One region of the Sporofaciens sp. JLR.KK001 genome, then DNA from elsewhere that is predicted to be linked to it. Evidence: predicted binding sites of a transcription regulator. Region 1 holds the regulator's gene; each other region holds the start of a gene.

Region 1 (8,064 bases):
GATCATCTGTTGGAGCCGTTTATAGAGCTGAATACGGAATATTACGACCTGGGGCTTGAGCACAGGAATGAGACGGACGATCAGGTGACGGTCGATTCTGCGAATGCGACGAAGAAATATAAGGTAGCAGTGAAGTGTGCGACGATCACTCCCAATGCGGCGCGTATGACGGAGTATGACTTAAAAGAGATGTGGAAGAGCCCTAACGGGACAATCCGTGCGATCCTTGACGGGACTGTATTCCGCGCTCCGATCGTAGTGGAGGGGATTGAGCCGTGCGTGCGAAACTGGAAGAAGCCGATCACGATCGCGAGGCATGCCTACGGGGATGTGTACAAGGGGTCGGAGATGAAGATTCCGGGCGCCGGCAAGGTGGAACTGGTATATACGGCAGAGGACGGATCGGAGACGAGAGAGCTGGTTCATGATTTTGACAGCGCGGGTATAGTTCAGGGAATGCATAATATCAGCCAGTCCATTGAGAGCTTTGCAAGGAGCTGTTTTAACTATGCGCTGGATATTAAGCAGGATCTGTGGTTTGCCACTAAGGATACGATCTCCAAAAAGTACGATCACACCTTCAAGGATATTTTCCAGGAGATCTTTGATGCGGAATATAAGGAGAAGTTCGAGGCGGCAGGCATCACATATTTCTATACGCTGATCGATGATGCGGTGGCGCGTGTGATGAAGTCTGAGGGCGGCTATATCTGGGCCTGCAAGAACTATGACGGAGACGTGATGAGCGATATGATCTCATCGGCGTTCGGTTCGCTTGCCATGATGACGTCGGTACTGGTGTCCCCGGATGGGTATTACGAGTATGAGGCTGCCCATGGAACGGTACAGCGTCATTATTATAAGCATCTTGAAGGAGAAGAGACTTCAACCAATTCGGTTGCGACGATATTCGCATGGAGCGGAGCGCTTAGGAAACGCGGAGAATTGGATGGGAATCAGGAATTGATGGAATTTGCCGACCGGCTTGAGAAGGCGACTATTGATACGATCGAAGAAGGAAAGATGACGAAGGATCTGGCTCTGATCACGACGATCAAGAATCCGGTAGTGCTGAACAGTGAAGAATTTATAAAGGCGATAGCCGGGAAGATGTAATTAATCTGCGATTTGGGACGTAGTAAATGGAAGTTTACTGCGTCCCAAATTGATGAATGTCCTGTACCCATTCACAGCTCTTTCTTATATTTGGCAAGGAAGAATGCATAGGAGATGCCGAATATAAGCAGTGCTGCTCCCGCGCCGATGATTCCGACAAGGCCGGCCTTCAGGTCGATCAGAACGGCGGGAAGGAGCATCAGCACATAGGTCATAATGTTGAAGGTCCGCGCCTTGGCCAGATTATGTATACTCTTGGTTCGTTCGTCGTTCAGATCTATGAGCGTCTGCTTGCTTTCTTCCGGATATTTCTCATATTGGTAAGTTGTGCCGAAGTAATTGACAGCGAAAAGGGATAGGAGCATCCCGCCGTAATGCATCAGGGACAGGCAGAGAATGATCCATCTGCTGTTGAAGATGTGCATACACTTTAAACAGAAGCCGATACCGTATAACAGGACGCCGGTGATCAGCATGTAGACTTTCTTTTGAGTGGTTTTCATAGCAGTTCCTCCTGAATCATACTTATGATGTAAAGTTTGCTTTCCGTATTTTCATTATAAGGGATAAACGATGATATGTCAAGTCAGCTTTCCATATTTATTTTTATGTGGTGAAAAAGATTTCAATGTGATATAATTAAAAAATGCAGATAAGCAGGCGTATGCCTGCAGTCAATAGATAAGGTGTGACAGGACGTACGATTTAAGAAGAAGGGAGAACAAGGCAAGATGAAAATACTGATGATTAACGGCACGCTAAGGCAGGGATCAAGCTATCATGTTGGGAAACTGGTGATTGAGAGGATAGCGGAGAATGAGGATCAGATCATTGAATTGTTTCTCCCCAAGGATATGCCGGAATTCTGCCGGGGATGCGCCGCATGCATTACGGAGAGCGAGAAGAGATGCCCGGATTACCTGATGTATATGAAGCGGGTGACCCGTATGATCGATGAGGCGGATCTGCTGGTATTTACGTCGCCGGTCCATGTGCTGCATGTGACGGGAGCCATGAAGGCGCTGCTGGATCACTATGGGTATCGTTTCATGGTGCACAGGCCGGAGGAGAGGATGTTCACCAAGCAGGCAGTGTGTATTACGACGGGCGCAAGGGGAGGCATGAAGTCTACATTAAAGGATATGAAAGGGAGCCTGCTCTTCTGGGGCGTAGGCAGGATCTATTCTTATGGGCCTGCAGTTGCGGCAACGTGCTGGGAAGGTGTGTCTATGCCGGTCAAGGAGAAGATCCTTCAGGATGTTGACAAGCTCTCCTTGAAGCTCACCAGAGAGACGGATCAGGTGGTTCCGGGGATCAAGACCAGGCTGCTGTTCTATATCATGCGCCGTATGCATCAGAAGGGGATGAACCCTGTGGATCAGGCATATTGGAAGGAAAAGGGATGGCTTGACAAGGAACGGCCGTGGAAGAAGAAAGCAGAAGGATAAGAGATATGGGGACGCAGTAAAACATCATTTTACTGCGTCCCCAATTAAGATTTTATACGTCACTTAAGTGTTCCCACTGTTCGTACAGCACTTCCAACTCTTCTGCGATCGAAGCCTTCTCATCTGCCAACTCCTGGCATCTGACGGAATTGGTAAATATTTCTTCCAGTGTCATCATCCCGTCGATCTCTGCGTCCCGTTCCTCAAGCCTGGTGATGCGCTCTTCCGTCTTCTTCAAGTCGTTTTGGCGTTTGCGTGCTCTGGCGTTCGCTTCTTTTTGCTCCTGCCAGCTAAGCTTTGACTCGGATACTGTTTCCGAAGATACAGAGTCAGAGGCGTCTTCTGTTCCGCCTGCATAGACGGCGGTCAGTTCTTCACGTTTCTCCAGGTAATAATCATAATTGCCGATATAATTAACGAAGGTCTGGTTGACCAGATCCAGGATCCGGGTAGCCGTCTGGTTGATAAAATACCGGTCGTGGGATACATAGAGGAGCGTTCCGGTATAGTCGTTCAGCGCCTTCTCAAGGATCTCCTTGGAGGTGATATCCAGGTGGTTGGTAGGTTCGTCCAAGATCAGGAAATTAGCCTTGGAGAGCATCAGCTTGGCAAGAGAAACACGCCCGCGTTCCCCGCCGCTTAAGTCCCCGATCCGTTTGAAGACGTCGTCCCCAGTGAAGAGGAAGGCGGCAAGCATATTGCGGATCTTCGTGTTGGTAAGATCCGGGTAATCGTCCGAGATCTCGTCGAAGATGGTCTTCTCCATGTGGAGGACGTGGTGCTCCTGATCGTAATAGCCGATCTCAACGTTGGTTCCCAGGGTGAAGGTTCCGGAATCCGCGGGGATGACCTGATTCAGGATCTTAAGCAGGGTAGTCTTGCCGGTCCCGTTGTCCCCGATGATGGCGACGTGCTCCCCGCGGCGAAGCTCGAAATTAACATCCCTGAACAATACCTGGTTGGGAAATGCTTTGCTTAGGTGTTCTACAAAGAGCACATCATTGCCGCTTTCACGGGAGGGTTCGAGATTCAGATGGATCTCTGTATTCATCTCTACCGGCTTCTCTACCGGCGTGATCTTCTCAAGCATCTTCTCGCGGCTCTCAGCCCGTTTGATAGACTTCTCCCTGTTGAATGACCGAAGCTTCTCGATCACAGCCTCGTGATGCCGGATCTCCTGCTGCTGGTTCAGATATTCCTTAAGCTGCGCCTCCCTGAGCCGGCGCTTCTTCTCGGCGTATTCGCTGTAATTGCCCATATAAGTCATAAGCTTCCCCATCTCGATCTCCAGGACCTTGGTGACGACGCGGTCAAGGAAATACCGGTCATGGGATACGATCAGCACGGCACCCGGATAGTTCAGAAGATAGGTCTCAAGCCAGGCGATGGAGTTTAAGTCCAGGTGGTTGGTAGGCTCGTCAAGAAGCAGGATATCCGGTCTGGTGAGAAGAAGCTTCCCCAGGGAGACACGGGTCTTCTGACCGCCGGAGAGGGTATCTACCGGTTTGGAGAAATCATCCTCGCAAAATCCCAGCCCCTTCAATACACCGGTGATCTCGCTCTCGCAGGCGTATCCGTTCTCCTGTTCAAATGCCGCCGTCAGGCGGTGATAGGTATTCAGGCGTGCGGACAGAGCATCTCCTTCAAGATGCTTAAGCTCCGTCTCAATCGTGCGGATCTGCTGCTCCATGGCGATGATATCTGCCTTGGCAAGCCTGACCTCCTCGTAGATCGTATTGCCGCTTACCATCTCCTGGTGCTGCGCAAGGTAGCCGAGAGTCTTGCCGCGCGTCAGTGTGATATCGCCGCCGTCGGAGGGCAGTTCCCCTACGATCATCTTGAAAAGGGTGGTCTTCCCTGCGCCGTTTGGTCCGACCAGGGCGGCTTTCTCGTGGTCTTCTATATGAAAGGAACCTCCGGCAACGATCACGTTGTCGCCGAAGGATTTGTTCATTCCATGACATGCCAGTATCATAATATCCTCCTTTTAGCTTTTGTTTTCATTATAACGAAAATAGAATAAAATACAACTAAAAGTTTGACTTTGATCCCGGTATTCTATATAATGAATTTTAGATATGAAATGGAAGGTGAGTAGTTTTGGAAGAAAGAGAGATTTCCCAGGCTGTCATACGCAGGCTGCCGAGATATTACCGGTATCTGGGGGAATTATTAGAACATGGGGTGGAGCGTATCTCGTCCAACGACCTGAGCAGGCGGATGAAGGTGACGGCATCCCAGATCCGGCAGGATCTTAATAATTTCGGAGGGTTCGGGCAGCAGGGATACGGATATAATGTAAAGTATTTATATACAGAGATCGGCAAGATCTTAGGATTGGAAGAAGATCATCACATGATCATCATCGGGGCTGGTAATCTGGGGCAGGCGTTGGCGAATTACGCCGCATTTGAGAAGAGGGGCTTCATCCTGAAGGGGATCTTTGATGTGAACCCAAGGCTCCAGGGCGTGTCGATCCGAGGTGTTCCGGTGAGGATGTTAGACGAGCTGGGTGAGTTTGTGCGTGAGAATGAAGTAGAGATCGCGGCATTGACCATACCCAAGGAGAAGGCGATCGAGGTGGCGAATATCCTGGTAGAGAACGGTGTGAGGGCTATCTGGAATTTTGCCCATACAGATCTGAACCTGCCTGAACACATTATTGTTGAGAATGTGCACTTGTCAGAGAGCTTGATGCAGCTATCCTACAAGATCAGCCGGTATAACGAAGAACACAAATAATAGCAAGGATCAAGGCGTGTAATAACAGCATGTACGTGCAGGCAGGGTTACACGTCCTTTTTACTGCAAGAGACAGGAGGTGTGGGAGATGAGATATCTGGCAGACGGCTCTCAGATGAAGAGGGCGGACCAGTATACGATACATAAGGCAGGTATCCCGTCGCTTAAGTTGATGGAGCGCGCTGCCAGGGCCTGCGTAGAGGTGATGGAAGAAGAGAGGTTCGATCTTACGAAGGCCTGTATTGTGTGCGGTTCCGGGAATAACGGAGGAGACGGGTTTGCGATCGCAAGGCTTCTCCTTCGAAAAGGATATCATGCAAGGGTCTGTTTTGTAGGCGATGAATCCCATTGTACACAGGAGACAAGGCAGCAGATCGAATGGTTTCAGGAAATCGGCGGCAAAATATGCAACGAATATATAGAAGATGAATATAGTATCATCATAGACGCAGTCTTTGGTGTGGGTCTTTGCCGCAAGATCACGGGGAAATACGCAGATGTGCTGAGGAAGATGAATGAAGCAAAGGCGGTCAAATTCGCCGTTGACCTGCCGTCGGGGATATCGGCGGATACGGGCTGCGTGCTGGGGGAAGCCTTTCAGGCGGATCTCACGGTAACGTTCCAGTTGGAAAAACTGGGACTTGTATTCTATCCGGGCAGTGAGTATGCAGGATGGGTACATACGGCGGATGTGGGGATACATACAGAACAGCTTGCTGAGGAGTATCAGATGGCGTATGCCTGTGACGAGGAGGACTACCGTGCCATGCTGCCGATACGGAAGGCAGATTCGAATAAAGGGACTTACGGGAAGCTTCTGGTGATCGCGGGCAGCAAAGGAATGTCGGGCGCAGCATATCTGAATGCCAGGGCAGCATATCTTGCGGGCGCAGGCCTGGTGCGGATCTATACACCGGAAGAGAACCGGATGATCCTCCAGCAGCAGCTACCTGAGGCGATCATTACTTCCTATACGGATTATCAGGAGGAGGAGCTTCTGGAATTACTTGAATGGGCGGATGTGATCTGTATTGGTTCAGGGATCGGGACCGGCGAAGTATCGCAGAAGCTTGTGAAGAAGACTCTGGAAGGAAGAAAGGTTCCGTGTCTGATCGATGCGGATGGTCTGAATATCCTGGCCGGGCATCCGGAATATCTGAGAGAATGCGCGGATCCATCCGGACGCACAGGATGCGGTCTTGTGCTGACGCCCCATATGAAGGAGATGTCCAGGCTGACGGGAAGAAGCATAGAAAAGCTTAAGGAAGACAGGATGCGGATCCTTGAGGGATATACGGACAGATTCGGCTGCACCTGTGTACTCAAGGATTCAAGGACGGCGGCAGTGTCGCCGCAAGAAGGGATCTGTGTGAATCAGTCGGGGAATGCGTCTATGGCGAAGGCAGGAGCCGGTGATGTGCTGGCAGGGGTGATCGCGGGTCTGATGGCTCAGGGGCTTCAAAGCCACAGTGCAGCGGCGCTTGGGACATATCTTCACGGCCGTTCAGGGGACCTTGCGCGTGCGGCAAAGGGAAGCTACAGTGTTATGGCAGGAGATTTGCTGACTTATTTAAGCGAGGCATTCAGAAGCCTGGAGGGAGAGGACCCCAAAGGGAGACCCGGAATCATCGTTCATAAGAGACGCTTCCGGTCCGGCGACGCCGGTCCTTCGCCGGAGCATACGTCAGACGCCCTGAAGATTTACAGCAGGGTATGTGCAAGGATCGATCTGGATGCGATCGAGTATAATATGGAGATGATGAAGCAGAATTTGGAAGACGGCGTGCAGATTATCAGCGTGATCAAATCCGACGGTTATGGACACGGCGCGCTGCAGATCGCAAGATTTCTGGAGAGTAAAGAGTATATCTGGGGATATGCGCTGGCGGCGCTTGATGAGGCGGTGGTCTTAAGAAAAGGCGGGATCACCAAACCGCTTCTGGTGCTGGGCTGTATCTTCCCGGAGCAGTGGTGTGAGATGATCGATGAAGAGATCCGCATGACGGTCTATACGAAGGATATGGCAAAGAGGGTATCCGACCTGGCGGTACGCATGGGGAAGCAGGCATACATCCATATCAAGGTGGATACGGGTATGTCGCGTCTCGGTTTCCCAGTCTGTGAAGAGAGCGCGGATCATATCAGGGACATTATCCAGATGCCGAATCTTGTGGTGGAGGGCATGTATACGCATTTTGCGAAAGCGGATGAGGCTGAGAAGGCATTTACAAGGAAGCAGATAGAAGACTATCTCTGGATGAAGAAGGCGCTTGAGAGAAGGTCGGTCAGGATCCGATACCACCACAGTTCCAACAGCGCCGGGATCATAGATGTTAAGGAAGCGAATATGGATCTGGTGAGAGCCGGGATCGCGACCTACGGACTGTATCCGTCTGAGGAGGTTAAGAAGGGCAACGTCCCTCTTCGGCCGGCGATGGAGCTTCTAAGCCATGTGACTCATGTGAAATGGGTGGAGGCAGGTACGCCGGTGAGCTATGGGGGAACATTCACAGCGGCAAGGCCTACCAGGGTCGCCACGATTCCGGTGGGTTACGGGGACGGCTACTCAAGGAGCCTGTCGAACCAGGGATATGTGCTGATCCATGGAAAGAAGGCGCCGATCATCGGCCGTGTGTGCATGGACCAGTTCATGGTGGATGTAACGGATATTGAAGATGTGCAGTTCGGAGATAAGGCAGTGCTGATCGGGGAAGACGGCGGGGAGCGGATCACCGTGGATGAATTAAGCAGCCTGTCA
Region 2 (8,064 bases), 1.2 Mb from region 1:
TAAGTCCGCCGGATTTACCATACCTTCTGAACTTGCCCGCACAAGTGCGTGAGTCTCCGGGTCCACGGATACGTCGTTGGAGACCGGAACCTGTTTAATAAGAACTGCTATATTCATGATTTCCTCCTACAGAAGACGCTTAAATGCCCAGTTTTCCAGTAACGGTGTGCTCTCGCCGCGCATGATCAGCTTCGCTAAGTCACGGGTTGCCGCAGGCGCTTCGATCACGCCGTTGCCGCCGTAACCTGTGGACAGCATATAACCCTCAACCGGCGTCTCGCCCAGGATCGGCCAAAAATCCTTCGGCTCTGCACGGTAGGATAACCAAGAGGATACCAGTCCGCTGTCTACGATTCCAGGAACCTTCGCCTCCAACTGGTCAAGCAGGAAGTCGATGAAGTAATCGTCTGTTCCGCCTGTTGCAGGTAACTTGTCCGGATCCCACTGCCCCGCATGCATCGGATTGCTAAGATCCATAGACAGGTGAGACTTACAGATGAAGATATTGTCTCCGGCACGCAGTCCGTAGAACTCTGGATACTTCAGCACCGGGAATGTATAATCAAGCTTCTTTCCCGGAGGACATAAGAAGAATGCTTCTGCCTTCGTGTGCCAGATCGGTACGTCAAGGCCTACCATCTCGCCGGTGAATTTGCTCCATGGCCCTGTGCAGTCGACAACCACGTCGAATTCATAATCCTGTCCGTCGTCTGTCTTAAGCCCCTTGACCTTCTTGTCCTCTACGACAACCTCGGTCACCTTAACGCCGGTCTTCACAACGACGCCATTCTTCTGAGCCTTCTTGGCATATGTATTAGAAATCATCGTTCCGTCAAAATATCCGTCGTCCGCGGTATAACCTGCGCCAAGGATATTATCGGTAGAAATGTCAGGCAGGATCTCTTTGATGCGGTCTTTGTCTGTGATATACTCGCCTGTATAGCCTGCCGCCTTGGCAAGAGCGATACCGGTCTTGATCACCTTCTCAACCTCTTCATTGGTAGCTACAACCAGCGTACCGGTCTTATCAAATCCCGCGCTTCCCTTCTCTTCCGCTTCCATCTTCAGATAGGATTCGAATCCATAGAGCCTGACGTCCCAATATCTGTTCTTGAGGGAATCGTCAAACAGACACACCGTACCTGCTGATTTCGCCGTGGAGGCCCCTCCGATGGTATCCTTCTCGAATACGACTACCTCTGCTTCTCCGTCATAGAGGCTCAAATGATAAGCCAGCGCCGCCCCGGAGATACCTCCGCCGATGATACCAATTTTTTTCTTTGCCATAGTGTTTACCTTCCTTCCTTTTATTTTGAACATGAACCTGTCATGTTATCTACATTCAACACAGTTCCAAGCAATACATTGCAGCCGTTTTCAATATCGGCGTCCTCTGTAAACTCATATCTGGAATGGCTGATTCCCTTCTCGCTGGGCACGAAGATCATCCCTGTAGGGAATACGCTTGTCATGATCAGCGAATCGTGGAACGCGCCGCTTGGGATCGTGGTATAGTCGATACCAAGCTCCTTTACCGCCTGCTCCACACTGTCCTTCACCCACTCAGTCATCGGCGCCGGATCATGGTATGAGGTCGGCTCAAATGTATAAGTAACTCCATACCTGCCGCAGACGCTCTTAAGCTCTTCCCGAAGCTTCTCTTCGATCAGCGTCATCAGGGCGGCATCCTGGTCCCTGATCTCCAGGCTGAACGTACAGGTTCCCGGGATCACATTCACAGAATGAGGAGTTACCTTGATGGTGCCTACAGTCGCAACTGTAAATTCATTGCCATGCGCCGCCGTGATCTCCGGTATCTTGTTGATGAATCCCGCCGCAGCCACAAGCGCGTCCCTGCGGTCTGCCATGGCCGTGCTTCCGGCATGGTTCGCCTCGCCGGTCACAGTAACGTCATAACGGTTCACGCCCGCGATCGAAGACACGACTCCCACCGAAGTATTGGTCTTATATAATCTTGCTCCCTGTTCTACATGAAGCTCTATAAAGCAATGAACAGATGAAGGATCCCTCGCCGCCTTAAGCATATCCCCGCAGGTGATGCCGTAAGACTGCATGACTTTCCCTCTCTCTTCTCCGTAAATATCTAATTCCGAATCACTGACATCCGGGTCCTGTCCGCAGATTGCGCTGCTTCCGGTAAGACCCTTGCCGAAGCGGAAGCCCTCTTCATCGGTGAACACGATCACTTCTACCGGATGCTTCGGAGTATACCCTTCTTCCCTGAACGTCTCACAGACCTCAAGCGCGCCCACACATCCAAGAACACCGTCATACCTGCCTCCGTCCGGCACCGTATCCAGATGTGAACCCATGAGGATCGCCGGAAGGCTGTTATCCTGCCCGTCCATACGGGCAATCAGATTCCCTGCCTCGTCCATCCTGCATACCATACCCAGTTTCTCTGCCCAGGAGGCAAAGAGCTTCCTTCCCTTCACATCCTCCGCGGAAAATGCCATTCTTGTAAATGTTCCGTCTTCCTTCTTTCCGCACTGATAGATCTCCTCTAACCGGGAAACAACTCTTTTTCCACTCACTTTCATGCTTCTGCCATCTCCTCCTTTCCAATCGACCATTGGGCAATTTACACAATCTCGTGTATACATCCATAGTCAATTTGTACAAACACTCGCGTTTTAACACATAGAAATTATCTATAGTTCACATTATAGATAAATAAATAACGATATACATTGGAGAAATAAGATAAAAAAAGAGAGGTTCTTTATCTATATTAGACAAAGAACCTCTCTTTCGCGTCTATTTTGTCATATTTTCTATCATCTTATGTACGATCAGCCCGATCTTGACCGCCAGCACTTCGCTGGGATTGTCAAAATCAATCCCTGTGATCGCGGCGATCCGGTCGATGCGGTATGCCGCCGTCTTATAATGGACGAAGAGCTCCTGGGCCGTCTTCGTGAGATTCTGATTCCGGTCGAGATAAGTGCGCAAGGTCAGAAGCAACTCCTGTCTCTGCTGCTTCTTATAGCAGAGAAGCTTCTGAAGGCTCTCCGGAATATATTCCCCAAGCTCCTTTGGATCGTCCACCTTGCAGAGGAGCTTGAAGATCCCCATATCCGAGAAAAAGGCAATATCAGGTCCCTGATTCTCATTCTGGCCTTTGAAGATGCCGATGAACTCCAGAGAATCTCTTGCTTCTTTGAAGCTGTCCGAGAGCCTCACCACTCCTTCTACTTCCTTCCCCACGCCTGCGTGCACCTTAAAATTCCTGTTCTTCTGCGCTATTCTCTTCTGGATCTGCAAGGCCGTAGCTTTTAGCTCCTTCCTGTAATCCTCCTGCTTCTGCCCCTCTATGATCTGCTGTATCACGATCACCTGATCCAGGTCATTCCTCACCCTGACATCCTCGAACTCATTGATGACCGCGTCCCGCAGAATGCTGTCATAATGGAACTGCTCGTTGAGCTTCTCGTACTCTCCCGTACTCTCGTTCCATAGCTTGAATATCAGCACACGGTAATCGGCATTGAGCGGAATCCCCAGATGCTTGACTTCTCTTTCCAATTCCTGCCCGGAGAATACCTTCCCGTTCAAAATCTGGGTGATGATGTCATTCTGGAACTTTTCTTCCAGCTCTTCCACCAGATGTTGGCGGAACATCTCCTGCTTCAATGCCGTCACCGCATTTTCAACCGCAATATCGTCCATATCGCCAAAGGGTCTGTTGGATTCCGTGATCGCCAGATAAGCGCTCCTGTTATACATGACACGCCATTTTACAATATACTGGTCGTGTGCCCTGCCGCCGTCAGCAAGGACTGCCCTCTGTCTCAGATATGTATAGTTGGAATAGAACTGCGGATGGTACTCCCTGGCCTGATCCGACAATACAAGCCCTGGCATACTGCCCTGCGTTCCCGCAAGATATTCCATATTCTGATTGAAGAGCGCCGCCGGATTGCCCACCAGCTTCTCAAGGGCGTCCAGGATCTTCTGTATGTTATCCTCCGCCGACCCATAGGCGAAGGACAACGCCGTGAAATTATCATGGGTCGTCTTAAAATACTTAAGCTGCTTTACCTCTTCGCTGAATAACTGCTCCAGGATCGGCTTCAAGATCTCACGGAAGGACAACTCAAAGACAACCTCCAGAATCGGTACCGCGAATTCTTCCGCAAATTCCAGGATATATCTGACCTTCTCATCTATATCCTCCACACCCCGGTCGCGCTTTATGACGATGGCACTGACCTTCTTTACCGCCAGCTCCCGGAAATAACCGTCAAATTCCTCCATCGTACAGGCCTGGAACGCATAAAATCTTGTAAGCAGGACCTCCCCGCCGTTGATGAATTTCACAATATCGGGGGCCTCTATGATCGTAGCGCCCTGGATCTCATTGTCTAATCCTGCATCTCCGCCCAGAAACTTTGCCCCGCTGAAGATATCCATCTTCAACATATCTCTCACACGAAAACTCATATCTATTCCTTCTTTCTTTCGTCCGGCAGACCCTTGCGGATATACTCCATCCACTCCCGGATCTTCCTCTCATGCCCGTTATCTCCCGGCTCATAGAACCTGGCGTCTCTGATCTCTTCCGGCAGATATTGCTGCTTCACATAGTGGTTCGGATAATCATGGGCATATTTGTACCCGATTCCGTGTCCAAGCTTCTGCGCTCCCTTATAATGGGCGTCCTGAAGATGAACCGGAACCGTCGTCTTATACTTCTTCACATACTCCATAGCATTAAAAATGGCATTGCACGCCGAATTGCTCTTGGGCGCAGTCGCCACATAAAGCACAGCCTGCGATAAGATGATCTGCGCCTCCGGCATCCCGATCCGCTCTGCGGCCTGGGCCGCCGATACCGCTACGGTAAGCGCCATCGGGTCCGCGTTGCCTACATCCTCTGCCGCACAGATCATGATCCGCCGCGCGATAAACTTGATATCCTCGCCCGCATACAGCATCTTCGCCAGATAGAAGACTGCGGCGTCCGCATCCGACCCGCGCATGCTCTTGATAAATGCGGATATGGTATCATAATGGTTATCTCCCGTCTTGTCATAGCGCACAACCCTCTTCTGGATACACTCGGACGCCACATCGAGAGTGATATGGATCTGTCCGTCCGCGCTCCGCTCCGTGGTCAGGATCCCAAGCTCCACCGCATTCAGCGCATTCCTTGCATCTCCGCCCGAGATGTCCGCTAAGAACTCAAGCGCTTCCTCGTCAATGACCGCCTGATAGCTTCCCATCCCCTTCTCCGTATCATAGACCGCACGCCTGAGCAAGTTCTTGATATCCTCCTTGTGAAGCGGCTGCAGCTCGAAGATACTGGATCTGGAGATCAGCGCGCCGTTCACCTCAAAATACGGGTTCTCCGTCGTTGCTCCAATCAGGGTGACCGTACCGTCTTCTACGAAGGGCAGAAGATAATCCTGCTGCCCCTTATTGAATCTGTGGATCTCATCCACGAACAGGATGGTCTTCTTCTGATACATGCCAAGCGTCTCCTTCGCCTGCTGCACCACCGCCTCCATATCCTTCTTCCCCGCCACCGTGGCGTTGATCTGGGTGAATTCTGCACTGGTCGTGTTGGCGATCACCTTGGCAAGCGTCGTCTTCCCCGTTCCCGGCGGCCCGTAGAATATGATCGAACCGAGCTTGTCCGCCTTGATGGCGCGGTATAGAAGCTTGTCCTTGCCGATGATGTGCTGCTGGCCCACCACCTCGTCCAGAGTTACGGGGCGGAGTCTTGAAGCTAAGGGCGCTTCCTTGTCCATGTTCTTTTCACGTGCATATTCAAATAGGTTCATATGGGGAATTGCCTCCTTTTTATTAAATCTTCTGTTCACTGTGCAGCAGATCTCTTATTACTTCTCCGGCTATGAGGAGTCCGGCTGCGGGGGGAACGAAGGAGATGCTGCCGGGAACTGCCCGTCTTCTGCTGTCTTCTGGCTGTCTGTGCTGGGGTTTATCGTCCTTAGATGCCGCGATGGGCTTTTCTGCAGAATACAGGACTTTCAGGTGTTCGATCCCGCGGCTTCTGAGTTCTCTTCGCATGACTCTGCTTAAGGGGCAGACACTTGTCTTGCTGATATCTGTGATCTCGAACAGTTCGGCGTGAAGCTTATTGCCTGTCCCCATGCTGCTGATGATCGGGATTCCGTATTCTATCGACTTCTCGATCGCGGCAAGCTTCGCCGTCACTGTATCGACGGCGTCGATGACGTAATCCGGCATCGGATCAAATATACTCTCTATATTCTCAGGCAGTATGAAACATTCATAAGTGATCACCTCTGTCTGCGGACAGATATCCGCGATCTTCTCCTTCATGACCTCCGTCTTATACCTGCCGATCGTACTGTGCAGCGCAATCGACTGCCGGTTGATATTCGATATGGATACCCGGTCATTATCCACCAGGATCAGCCGTCCTACCCCGCTTCTTGCCAGGGCTTCAATACAGTGCGAACCTACTCCGCCCACACCAAGCACCATGACGGTCGACTGCATAAGTCTTCGAAGTCCGGCTTCTCCTAGCAACAGCTCTGTCCTGGCAAATTCGCTCTCTTCCGGATCTTCTGCCGGCAGGTTCTGTTCTGGCAACTGTTTTTCCAATTGTTTTTCCAACTTTTTCTCCAATCTTAGATTCTTAATCCATAAGAAGTTCATCCGCCGTCACGAATTCAAATCCCTTCTTCTTCAAGATATCAATGATCCTTAAGGCGGCATCCACGCTAGAATCATAACAGTCGTGTAATAGAATAATATCATTTTCCCCGGCTTCCGTCACTACCTTATTTACAATTTCATCCACATTCTTCGTCGTCCAGTCCAGAGGGTCGATACTCCACATGACCGGCATCACGTTCAGCTCCTGCTCAAGTTCCTCCTGCCACAGTCCAAAGGGCGGGCGCATATATTCCACATGCTTCCCGGTGATCGCGTAGATGGCTTCGTCTGTATCCATGATCTCTTTTTTCGCCTCTTCGTCCGATATTCGGGTGATCTCTACATGATTGTATGTGTGGTTGCCGATCAGATGCCCTTCCTCATAAAGCCGCTTGACTAGGTCAGGATTTTCCTTCACATTCTTACCGATCAGGAAGAACGACGCCCGCACCCCTCTCTCCTTCAAGCCGTCCAGAAGCCGTCCGGTGCAATGGCTGCTTGGTCCGTCGTCGAAAGTGATGGCGATCTTCGGCGCCTCTTCTGTCACGGAGAAAACGTTCTCATCCACGGTCTCTTTTATTCCCTGCTCTCTTACGGACTGTTCCCTTTGGACCTTCTCATCCTGGGTTCGTCCGCCTGCCAGATTCAGCGAAATCCCCAGGAAATTAAACAGACAAAACATATAGAATAGTCCGCACAGGACTTTGACTCTGCGAAATTCTCTTTTCTCCATACCGATGTTACCTCACTTTCACATATCCCTCCTTCATTTATATGTAAGGAACTGTGAATTTATTTAATATATAGATCCATAAATCAATCCATTGCAATATAATTATTATAATGCTATAATAATTCTTGCTGCCTTTTAGCAGAATCATTATAAAACGGAGGTATACTTATGTCAGAACCACATACAAAAGAAGCCGCCGCAGGCGGTAACAAGATGGGAACCATGCCGATCCCAAAGCTTCTGATCAGCATGTCCCTGCCTATGATGATCTCTATGTTGGTACAGGCTCTCTACAATATCGTAGACAGCATGTTCGTTGCACAGTTGAACGAAGACGCGCTGACAGCCGTATCGCTTGCATTTCCTATCCAGACGCTTATGATCGCGATCGCTTCCGGTACCGGAGTCGGCATCAACGCCCTGCTCTCAAGGAACTTAGGAGAGAAGAATTATGAAGCAGCCGATTCGGCCGCCAAGAACGGCCTGTTCCTCGGTATCGCAAGCTGTATCATCTTTGCCGTGATCGGCGGACTGGGATCGCATTTTTTCTTCGCGGCACAGACAGACAATCAGACCATCGTCACATACGGAACACAATACCTGACTATCATCACCGTGTGCTCTGCCGGTATCTTCCTGCAGATCACATTAGAACGATTGAT
Region 3 (8,064 bases), 1.2 Mb from region 1:
GCTTCATTATCTTCGCACAGTTGTCCACCAACCTTGCAAGCAATGTGATTCCGCCGGCATATGCGTTCATGGATGTATTCAAGATCAAGCACAGGACGGCCGTTATCATCGTTGGTATCCTTGCGGTAGCTACCTGTCCGTGGATTCTGACCAACGACAGCTCGGCGGCGGGGCTTGACTTATTCGTTAAGATCTATTCCGCGTTCTTCGCACCGATCTTCGCGGTATTGATCACAGACTTCTTCGTTCTCCATAAGAGAAATGTAACCGAAGAGGTATTGAACGATCTGTATAATGACAATGGTAACCATGCAGGTATTAACTGGGCGGCGATCATCGCTATCGCTGTGGGAGCTGTGATCGGTCTGATCAATGTCAATGTGTCATTCTTTACGGCAACCATCCCGACAGGGCTTGTATTCTACTTCCTGATGAAGAAGATGCCGTCCTGCGAGCGTTTCAGAAGAGGAACAACGTTAGAGTAAGAGACAATAGGAGGTGTTGTCAATGTATGAGGTATTAATCAAGAATGGTAAGATCGTTACGGCAGATGCCGTAACGGAAGGTAATGTAGCGATCAAAGACGGCAAGATCGCCGCGGTGTTGGCTGCAGGTGTGGAACCAGAGGCGAAGGAAGTGATCGACGCTGCTGCAAAATATATATTCCCGGGAGCGATTGATACGCATGCGCATCTGAATGATCCGGGATTTGAATGGCGCGAGGATTACGAGCACGGAACGGCGGCAGCCGCCCTTGGCGGATATACTACCGTGATCGATATGCCGCTTCAGAATGATCCGTGTATGACCAATGCGGAGGCGTTTGATTTCAAAGAGAATAAGGTCTCCCCCAATGCATATGTTGACTTCTGCTTCTGGGGCGGACTTACGAGCTATAATTTTAATGATCTGAAGGAATTGGATGCTAAGGGCTGTGTGTCTTTTAAGTCCTTCATCGGACCGGTTTCCCCGGATTATGAGTCGCTGAACTACGGTCAGGCCATGGAGGCTATGGATATCATCAAGGAATTTGACGGACGCGCGGGCTTCCACTGTGAAGACTATGCGATCATCAAGAACCAGGAGAAGAGGATGAAGGAAGCCGGACGCAACGACTGGAAGGCATTCCTTGAGTCACGCCCGGTGGTTGCCGAGATCGTTGCCACCGACGCCATCATCGAGATCGCGAAAGCGACGGGCTGTAAGGCGCATATCTGCCATGTGTCCCATCCGGCAGTTGCGAAGAAGATCAAAGCGGCGCAGGATGAGGGATATGATATTACCGCAGAGACCTGTACCCATTATCTTACCTTCAGCAATGAAGATGTGATCGAGAAGGGGCCGTTATACAAATGTGCGCCGATCCTTCAGCCTAAGGAGGCGGTAGAGGAGATGTGGGAGTACGTGAAGGCGGGCGTATTCAGCGGGATCGCTTCGGATCATTCTCCGTGCTCCTACGATGAGAAATACAATGAGATCCTTGGCAATAAGATCGAGACGGTGTTCGATGTGTGGGGCGGCTGTTCCGGTATCCAGAGCGGATTCCAGGCGGCGTTCAGCGAAGGCGTAGTAAAGCGCGGCATCTGCCCGACGGTGCTTGCTAATGCCATGTCCGTGCTTCCGGCGAAGGCGTTCGGCATCTATGGGAAGAAGGGCGATATCAAGCCGGGATTCGACGCGGACCTTCTGATCGTTGACCCGGAAAAGGAATGGGAGATCACGGAAGATTCCCTCCTGTATGTGAACAAGATCTCCGCGTTCGTAGGACTTAAGGGCAAGGGGCTTCCGGTTGCGACGCTTGTCCGCGGCAATGTGATCGCAAGGGACGGCCAGATTGTTGCCGAAAAAGGCGTAGGCGAACTGGTGAGGAAGCTCAGATAATGTACGGCTATTAATGAAAAGGAGAAAATTATAATATGAGTATTGTTGATAACAAAAACCTGAATCCGGAGCTGGTCAAGGATGTAGATCCGGATCTTCAGCCGACACAGAAGCGTATCATGGGTCCCCTGTCCTATGCGGCGAGTTTCATGGGAGGATGCGTTTCGATCGGTACATTTTCCATGGGTGCAGGCCTGATCGGCGCCCTGACGGTAACACAGGCGATCCTTGCAATGACGATCGGATGTCTGGTCATTGCGATCGCGCTGGCGATCATCGGCGAGTGCGGCCATACCTACGGCATTCCGTTTACCGTGCAGCTTAGAAGCAGCTTTGGTACGACGGGCGTTAAGATTCCGGGTGTCTTAAGAGGACTTCCTGCGATCGTATGGTTTGGCTTCCAGAGCTGGGTAGGGGCAGGAGCCATCAATAGCTGTATGAACATCCTGTTTGGCGTAAGCAATCTTCCGGTGGTATATGCGTTGTTCACCCTCCTGCAGGTAGCCCTTGCGATCAAGGGATTCGAGGGGATCAAGTGGCTTGAGAATATCTCCTGCGTATTCATCATTGCTATCCTGATCTACATGCTGTATGTGGTAAACACACAGTTCTCATCAGAGATCGGCGATGTATTCTCAGGGATCAAGGGAACATGGGGCATGCCGTTTTGGGCTGCGACAACATCCTTCCTTGGGATCTATTCTACCATGATCATCAATGCGTCCGATTACTCACGTAACGCGACGGACAACGTTAAGCCTGTGAAGGCTGCAAGCATCTATACAGTGGCGATCCTTCCTGTCACCCTGTTCATGGGGCTGATCGGACTCCTTGTAACGGCTGCAACAGGAAACAGCGACCCGGTAGTTGTATTCTCAACGACCATGGGAAGCAAGTTCCTTACTATCGTGACACTGCTCTTCATCGCGTTTGCGCAGGTTACGACGAATGTACTGAATAATATCGTGCCTCCGGCATATGTACTTATGGAGTCCTTCAAGATGAAATGGACTCACGCTACCGTACTCGTAGGTATTCTTTCCGCATGTGTTATGCCGTGGAAGCTGGTTACAGATGAGTCTGCGGCGGGCCTGAACCTGTTTACACAGTTCTACTCCGCATTCCTTGGACCGATCTTCGCGGTTATGGCGGTGGATTATTTCATCCTCCGCAAGAAGAAACTGGATATCAACGATATGTACGACAAGCAGGGATGCTTCAAGGGCATCAACTGGGCGGCAGTCATCGCGATCATCTTCGGGTCACTGTGCTCATTGTTGGTTATGAAACTGTCCTGGTATGTAAGCCTGATTCCGACGGGCGCTGCGTACTACCTGTTAATGAAGATGATGCCGTCATCCAAGTCATTCTGTAAAGGAACGATTTTTGAAAGATAAAGGTTATTAAGGGGACGGCAAATGCCGTCCCCTTTTGATAACAAGATCAGATCTTTGTGTTGGCCTGTATACGTTCAAGCTTTAAGTCCAGGAATTTTAAGGTCGATTCTAAGAGCCGCCGGGTGACAGGATTCTTCTCGTCCCGGTCAAAATCATGCATGCTGTGGGATGCGACGAACCGCTGGGCGTGGTATTTGTTGCACAGCTCCAGGAATTCAGAGTAGGGGACATCGGTGTCGCCGGTGCTGTGGGCGCAGAAGATCGGACAGGGCAGCTCGCTGCAGGTGCGTAAGGTATAGTCAAGATAGAAGAATTTCTGCCGTCCGTCGTAGATCAGATCCGCCCATTTCCCGGTCTGTCTTGCATAGACATAAACGCTGTAATGGGTGCCGAGATCCCCGTCTGCGCAGAACCCGCCGGGAATAGCGTCAAGAGCTGATTCGCCTACGGCAGGAAGGGAGCAGTAATAATTACTGGGAGTCATAAACCAGCCGTCGCATAGGAATCCGTATCCATAATAGGAGAGGATTCCAGCAGGTTTCCTGTCAAATGCCCCGCGGGCGCCGGCAAGCAGGCAGAGGTATGCGCCGGCAGAACGTCCCCATAGAAAGTAAGGCAGTTCGGCGCCGTCTTCCAGATAAATGGCGGGATTCCCGATGTAATGGCTGACAGAGGAGCACACGTCCGCGAGGATCATCTCAAGCTTTGCGGCGGGCGCAAGGGGGTAGTCATAGGCGGCAATGCAGTATCCGGATGCCGTCAGGGATTCGAGGTGGAGCATGGGCAGGTCTGTCCTTGTCCCGAATAATAATCCTCCGCCGTGGAAATATAGAATATAGGCTTTTGGTTTTTGATCTGTATCGAAGTACAGGGTGGCGTGCTTGTCATAGTGATCATTGGGGATTGATATCTCTCTGGTCTGCAGCATGACTGGTCTCCTTTCGTTGTCCTATAATGAATTAAAAAGTGGTTGATAGCAATGCTTCCAATCCTAAGTGTTTGTTTAGTTTTTAACAATTGCCGGAAGGCTTTGCAGGCTTACCGGCAAATACCAGTATACCACAAAAACGACGGGGTTCAAGAGTAAAATGTGCTGAATATTACTGCTAAAATAGACAAAATAGAAGACCTAGATTTGTCTAAAATGTCAATTGAAATTTCTGGACAAAATTGCCATAATTAGATTATAAAAACCGGTTGACCACAAAGACCAAAGTAATTAAAATTTTATTAAACAAAGAAAGTGAGGAACTTAAAAATGAGTTATTTAAACAATCAGCTTGGATACCGTGACGATCTGTTGCAGACACGTTCTGTCATCAAGAAAGAGAACTGGGTGCTTCTTGAACCAGACGGACTTGTGAAGAATGCAATTCCGGGTTATGTGAACTGCGACGTGACGATCCTTGGCTCTCCTGCTATGGGAGCTTCTTTCGCAGATTATCTGGTAACCGCACATGCCGGCGGCAAGAAGGACGGGATCGGCGGAGACGGGATCGAGACTTTCCTCTATGTAGTAGAGGGTGAGATCGCCGTTAAGAATGCGGACAAAGATGAGGTTCTTGTTCAGGGCGGATACATCTATTCTCCGGAGGATAAGCCGGTATCTTTCGAGAATAAGGGTGAAGCGGACGCGAAGCTCTATCTGTACAGACGCAGATATGAGAAGGTTGAAGGCTATCATGCTTACACCGTAGTCGGCAATGCGAACGAGTTAGAGTGGATCGCTTATGAAGGGATGGAGAACTGTTACATCCAGAATTTCCTTCCTACAGATGATTTCGGCTTCGATATGAATATGCATATCCTGAAGTTTCACATCGGCGCTTCCCATGGTTATATAGAGACACATGTACAGGAGCACGGTATGTTATTCCTTACCGGTAAGGCGATGTACAGATTAGGAGAAGACTGGGTGCCGCTCAAGAAGGGCGACTATGTATTCATGGATGCATATACTCCGCAGGCATGTTATGCAGTCGGTGATGAAGGACGCGAAGAGGTCCTGACATATATCTATTCCAAAGACTGTAACAGAGACGTTGCATTATAAGAAGGAATGCGCCCGTCGGCAGGACGGTAAATATAATAAGGATGGTGGAATATTATGAAGCTTTCAAGAGATGAATTAAAGGGTTTGATGAAGAATAAGATGGTGCAGGCAGGCTTGAGAGAGGACCATGCAGAACAGACAGCAGAGATCCTCACATGGTCGCATGAGAGAGGATATGCGTCACACGGTGCGGTGCGTGTAGAGTATTACAGTGAGAGGATCGCCAAGGGCGGTATCACACACGAGCCGAACATCACATGGACACAGACAGGCCCGTGCTCAGGTATCATGGACGGAGACAACGGCATCGGTTACTGGGTAGCTACCAAGGCAACGGAGAAGGCTATCGAGATCGCGAAAGAGAACGGTGTTGCTATCGTTGGTATGGCGAACATCTCACATACAGGGTCCATCGGATACTATACGGAGATGTGTGCGAAGGAAGGTCTTGCTGCGATCACATTCTGCCAGTCCGACCCGATGGCGGTGCCGTACGGCGGAACGGAACCTTATTACGGAACCAACCCGATCTCTTTTGCGGCTCCAACGGCAGATGACCGTACAGTAGTATTCGATATGGCTACGACCGTTCAGGCTTGGGGCAAGATTCTTGACAAGCGTTCTCAGGGTGCAGAGATTCCGTCCGACTGGGCAGTGGATGTGAACGGGGAGCCTGTCACAGACCCGCATAAGGTGAATGCTCTGACTCCGATCGCCGGCGCGAAGGGATATGGACTTATGATGATGGTAGACGTATTCTCCGGCGTGCTCTTAGGAGTTCCGTTCGGCAAGCATGTAAGTTCTATGTATCATGACTGCTCGAAGGGCCGCGAGCTTGGACAGATGATCATCGTTATGGATCCTGAGAGATTCTGCGGCGCTGAACAGTTCAAGAAGAATATGTCCCAGACCTGTGATGAATTAGGCGAGATGAAGGCTGCTCCGGGATACGGCAAGGTATACTATCCGGGCGAGAGAGCCGTGATGAGAAGAGATAAGGCTTACGCGTCAGGCGGAATCGAGGTAGTGGATGAGCTGGTTGAATATCTCAGAGGAGATGCAGTTCATTTTGACAGGTATGACCATAAGAACAGATTTGCAGATTAAATCATTCGTATAGATTTGGAGAGGATAAAAACATGTTAAAGACAGTTGTTAAGAAGGGAAGTTATCAGGATTCAGTTGTACTGATGCTTTTGACAAATGAGATTTCTTCATTAGAGGGAGTGAACAAGATCCAGGTTATGATGGCTACTCCTGCGAATAAAGATATCTTCAAGACAAGCGGGCTTGATACGGAAGAATTGATGGCAGCCACCGCCAACGATATGGTAGTGGTAGCGGATGTACAGGAAGAGGCAGTTCTTGACGTGGTTCTTGAGAAGGTAGAGGAGTTCTTGAAGAAGCAGTCCACAGCAGCGGAAGGCAAGAAGGGCGCGGAGAGCGTGAAGTCATGGGATAAAGCGCTTAAGAAGGCTCCGGAGGCGAACCTTGCCGTGATCTCTATTCCGGGCGCGTATGCGGCTCTTGAGGCTGACCGTGCACTCGATGAGGGCTTGAATGTATTCATGTTCTCTGACAATGTAACGGTTGAAGACGAGAAGGCATTAAAAGAGAAGGCTCATGCGAAGGGACTGGCCGTTATGGGTCCTGACTGTGGTACAGGTATCATCCAGGGCGTTCCGATCGCATTTACGAACAAGGTGACAAAGGGTTCGATCGGTATCATCGGCGCATCGGGAACAGGTATCCAGGAGCTTACGACCATCATTGACAGATTGGGTGAAGGCGTTACGAATGCTATCGGTATCGGCGGACGTGACCTGAACGCTAAGATCGGCGGAATCACGATGATGGATATGATTGACGCCATGGAAGACGACGCTTCCGTGAAGGTGCTTGTGATCGTTTCCAAGCCGCCGGCAAAGGAAGTACGTGATATGATCTCCGCGAGACTTTCTAATTTCAGCAAACCGGTTGTTACACTGTTTGTAGGTGAGAAGCCAGAGTATCACGAGGAGAACTTCTATCACTGCTATACGCTGGATGAGGCTGCACGTAAGGCGGTAAGCCTTGTAAGAGGTACGGAAGTGGCAGAGGCGACCATCGATCTTGACGAGTCCACATTCTACAAGGCAGAAGACGGCAAGACCATCAAGGCTTATTACTCAGGCGGAACCCTTGCGAATGAAGCGGCTATGCTCATCAAGGACGCCATGAACTGTAAAGTACCGCCGGAGGATATCGAAGGCTATATGCTTCAGTTAGACGGCAACGTGGTAGTGGATCTTGGAGACGACGCTTATACACAGGGCAAACCGCATCCGATGATCGATCCTGCCAAGCGTATCGAGTGTATGCAGGAAGCAGTAGACGATCCGACGACAGGAGCAGTTCTCCTTGACATCATGCTCGGCTATGGTTCACACGCCGACATGGCAGGAGCTCTTCTTCCGTCCATCGTTGCACTGAAGGAGAAGGCAGAGTCACAGGGAAGGAAAGTATTCTTTATCGCTACGGTATGCGGTACGAGAAGCGACTTCCAAGGATATGACGAGGCAGTGAATAAATTAAAAGAAGCCGGTGTTATTGTATGCGAGAACAATAAGCTTGCATGCCGTACAGCGATCCGCGCTATCGGAAGAGACTTTGAGGAGCCGGTTAAGGAGATCCGTGCGAAGGAAGTGGCGCAGGTTGAGAAGAACGCACCTTCAGACAAGCTCCGTGCGCTGC

What was found. The regulator Rex, encoded in region 1, represses fermentation and respiration genes when NADH is low (regulators of the CRP and FNR family bind a similar motif). The targets are predictions, from matches to a motif close to ATTGTTAANTANTTAACAAT.
Region 2: VSQ62_RS17290 (Zn-dependent hydrolase) is a predicted target of Rex. The motif match lies at 2,687-2,706, and genes of this name have one in related genera.
Region 3: allE ((S)-ureidoglycine aminohydrolase) is a predicted target of Rex. The motif match lies at 4,277-4,296, and genes of this name have one in related genera.

What each region holds. Positions count from the first base shown of each region.
Region 1 is NZ_JAYMNO010000001.1:2,150,400-2,158,463, forward strand. Features, by position in the region: gene VSQ62_RS11295 (NADP-dependent isocitrate dehydrogenase) at 1-1,116, shown strand, start outside; gene VSQ62_RS11300 (hypothetical protein) at 1,188-1,619, opposite strand; gene VSQ62_RS11305 (flavodoxin family protein) at 1,848-2,564, shown strand; gene abc-f (ribosomal protection-like ABC-F family protein) at 2,617-4,539, opposite strand; gene VSQ62_RS11315 (redox-sensing transcriptional repressor Rex) at 4,665-5,306, shown strand; partial or broken gene VSQ62_RS11320 (NAD(P)H-hydrate dehydratase) at 5,422-6,879, shown strand; gene alr (alanine racemase) at 7,000-8,064, shown strand, end outside.
Region 2 is NZ_JAYMNO010000001.1:3,353,760-3,361,823, forward strand. Features, by position in the region: gene VSQ62_RS17280 (electron transfer flavoprotein subunit beta/FixA family protein) at 1-117, opposite strand, end outside; gene VSQ62_RS17285 (NAD(P)/FAD-dependent oxidoreductase) at 127-1,287, opposite strand; gene VSQ62_RS17290 (Zn-dependent hydrolase) at 1,308-2,561, opposite strand; gene VSQ62_RS17295 (PucR family transcriptional regulator) at 2,779-4,518, opposite strand; gene VSQ62_RS17300 (replication-associated recombination protein A) at 4,467-5,807, opposite strand; gene VSQ62_RS17305 (tRNA threonylcarbamoyladenosine dehydratase) at 5,830-6,588, opposite strand; gene VSQ62_RS17310 (polysaccharide deacetylase family protein) at 6,650-7,402, opposite strand; gene VSQ62_RS17315 (MATE family efflux transporter) at 7,571-8,064, shown strand, end outside.
Region 3 is NZ_JAYMNO010000001.1:3,340,551-3,348,614, reverse strand. Features, by position in the region: gene VSQ62_RS17260 (NCS1 family transporter) at 1-485, shown strand, start outside; gene allB (allantoinase AllB) at 508-1,881, shown strand; gene VSQ62_RS17250 (NCS1 family transporter) at 1,917-3,278, shown strand; gene VSQ62_RS17245 (alpha/beta hydrolase fold domain-containing protein) at 3,325-4,206, opposite strand; gene allE ((S)-ureidoglycine aminohydrolase) at 4,537-5,331, shown strand; gene allD (ureidoglycolate dehydrogenase) at 5,386-6,438, shown strand; gene VSQ62_RS17230 (bifunctional FdrA/YlbE family protein) at 6,471-8,064, shown strand, end outside.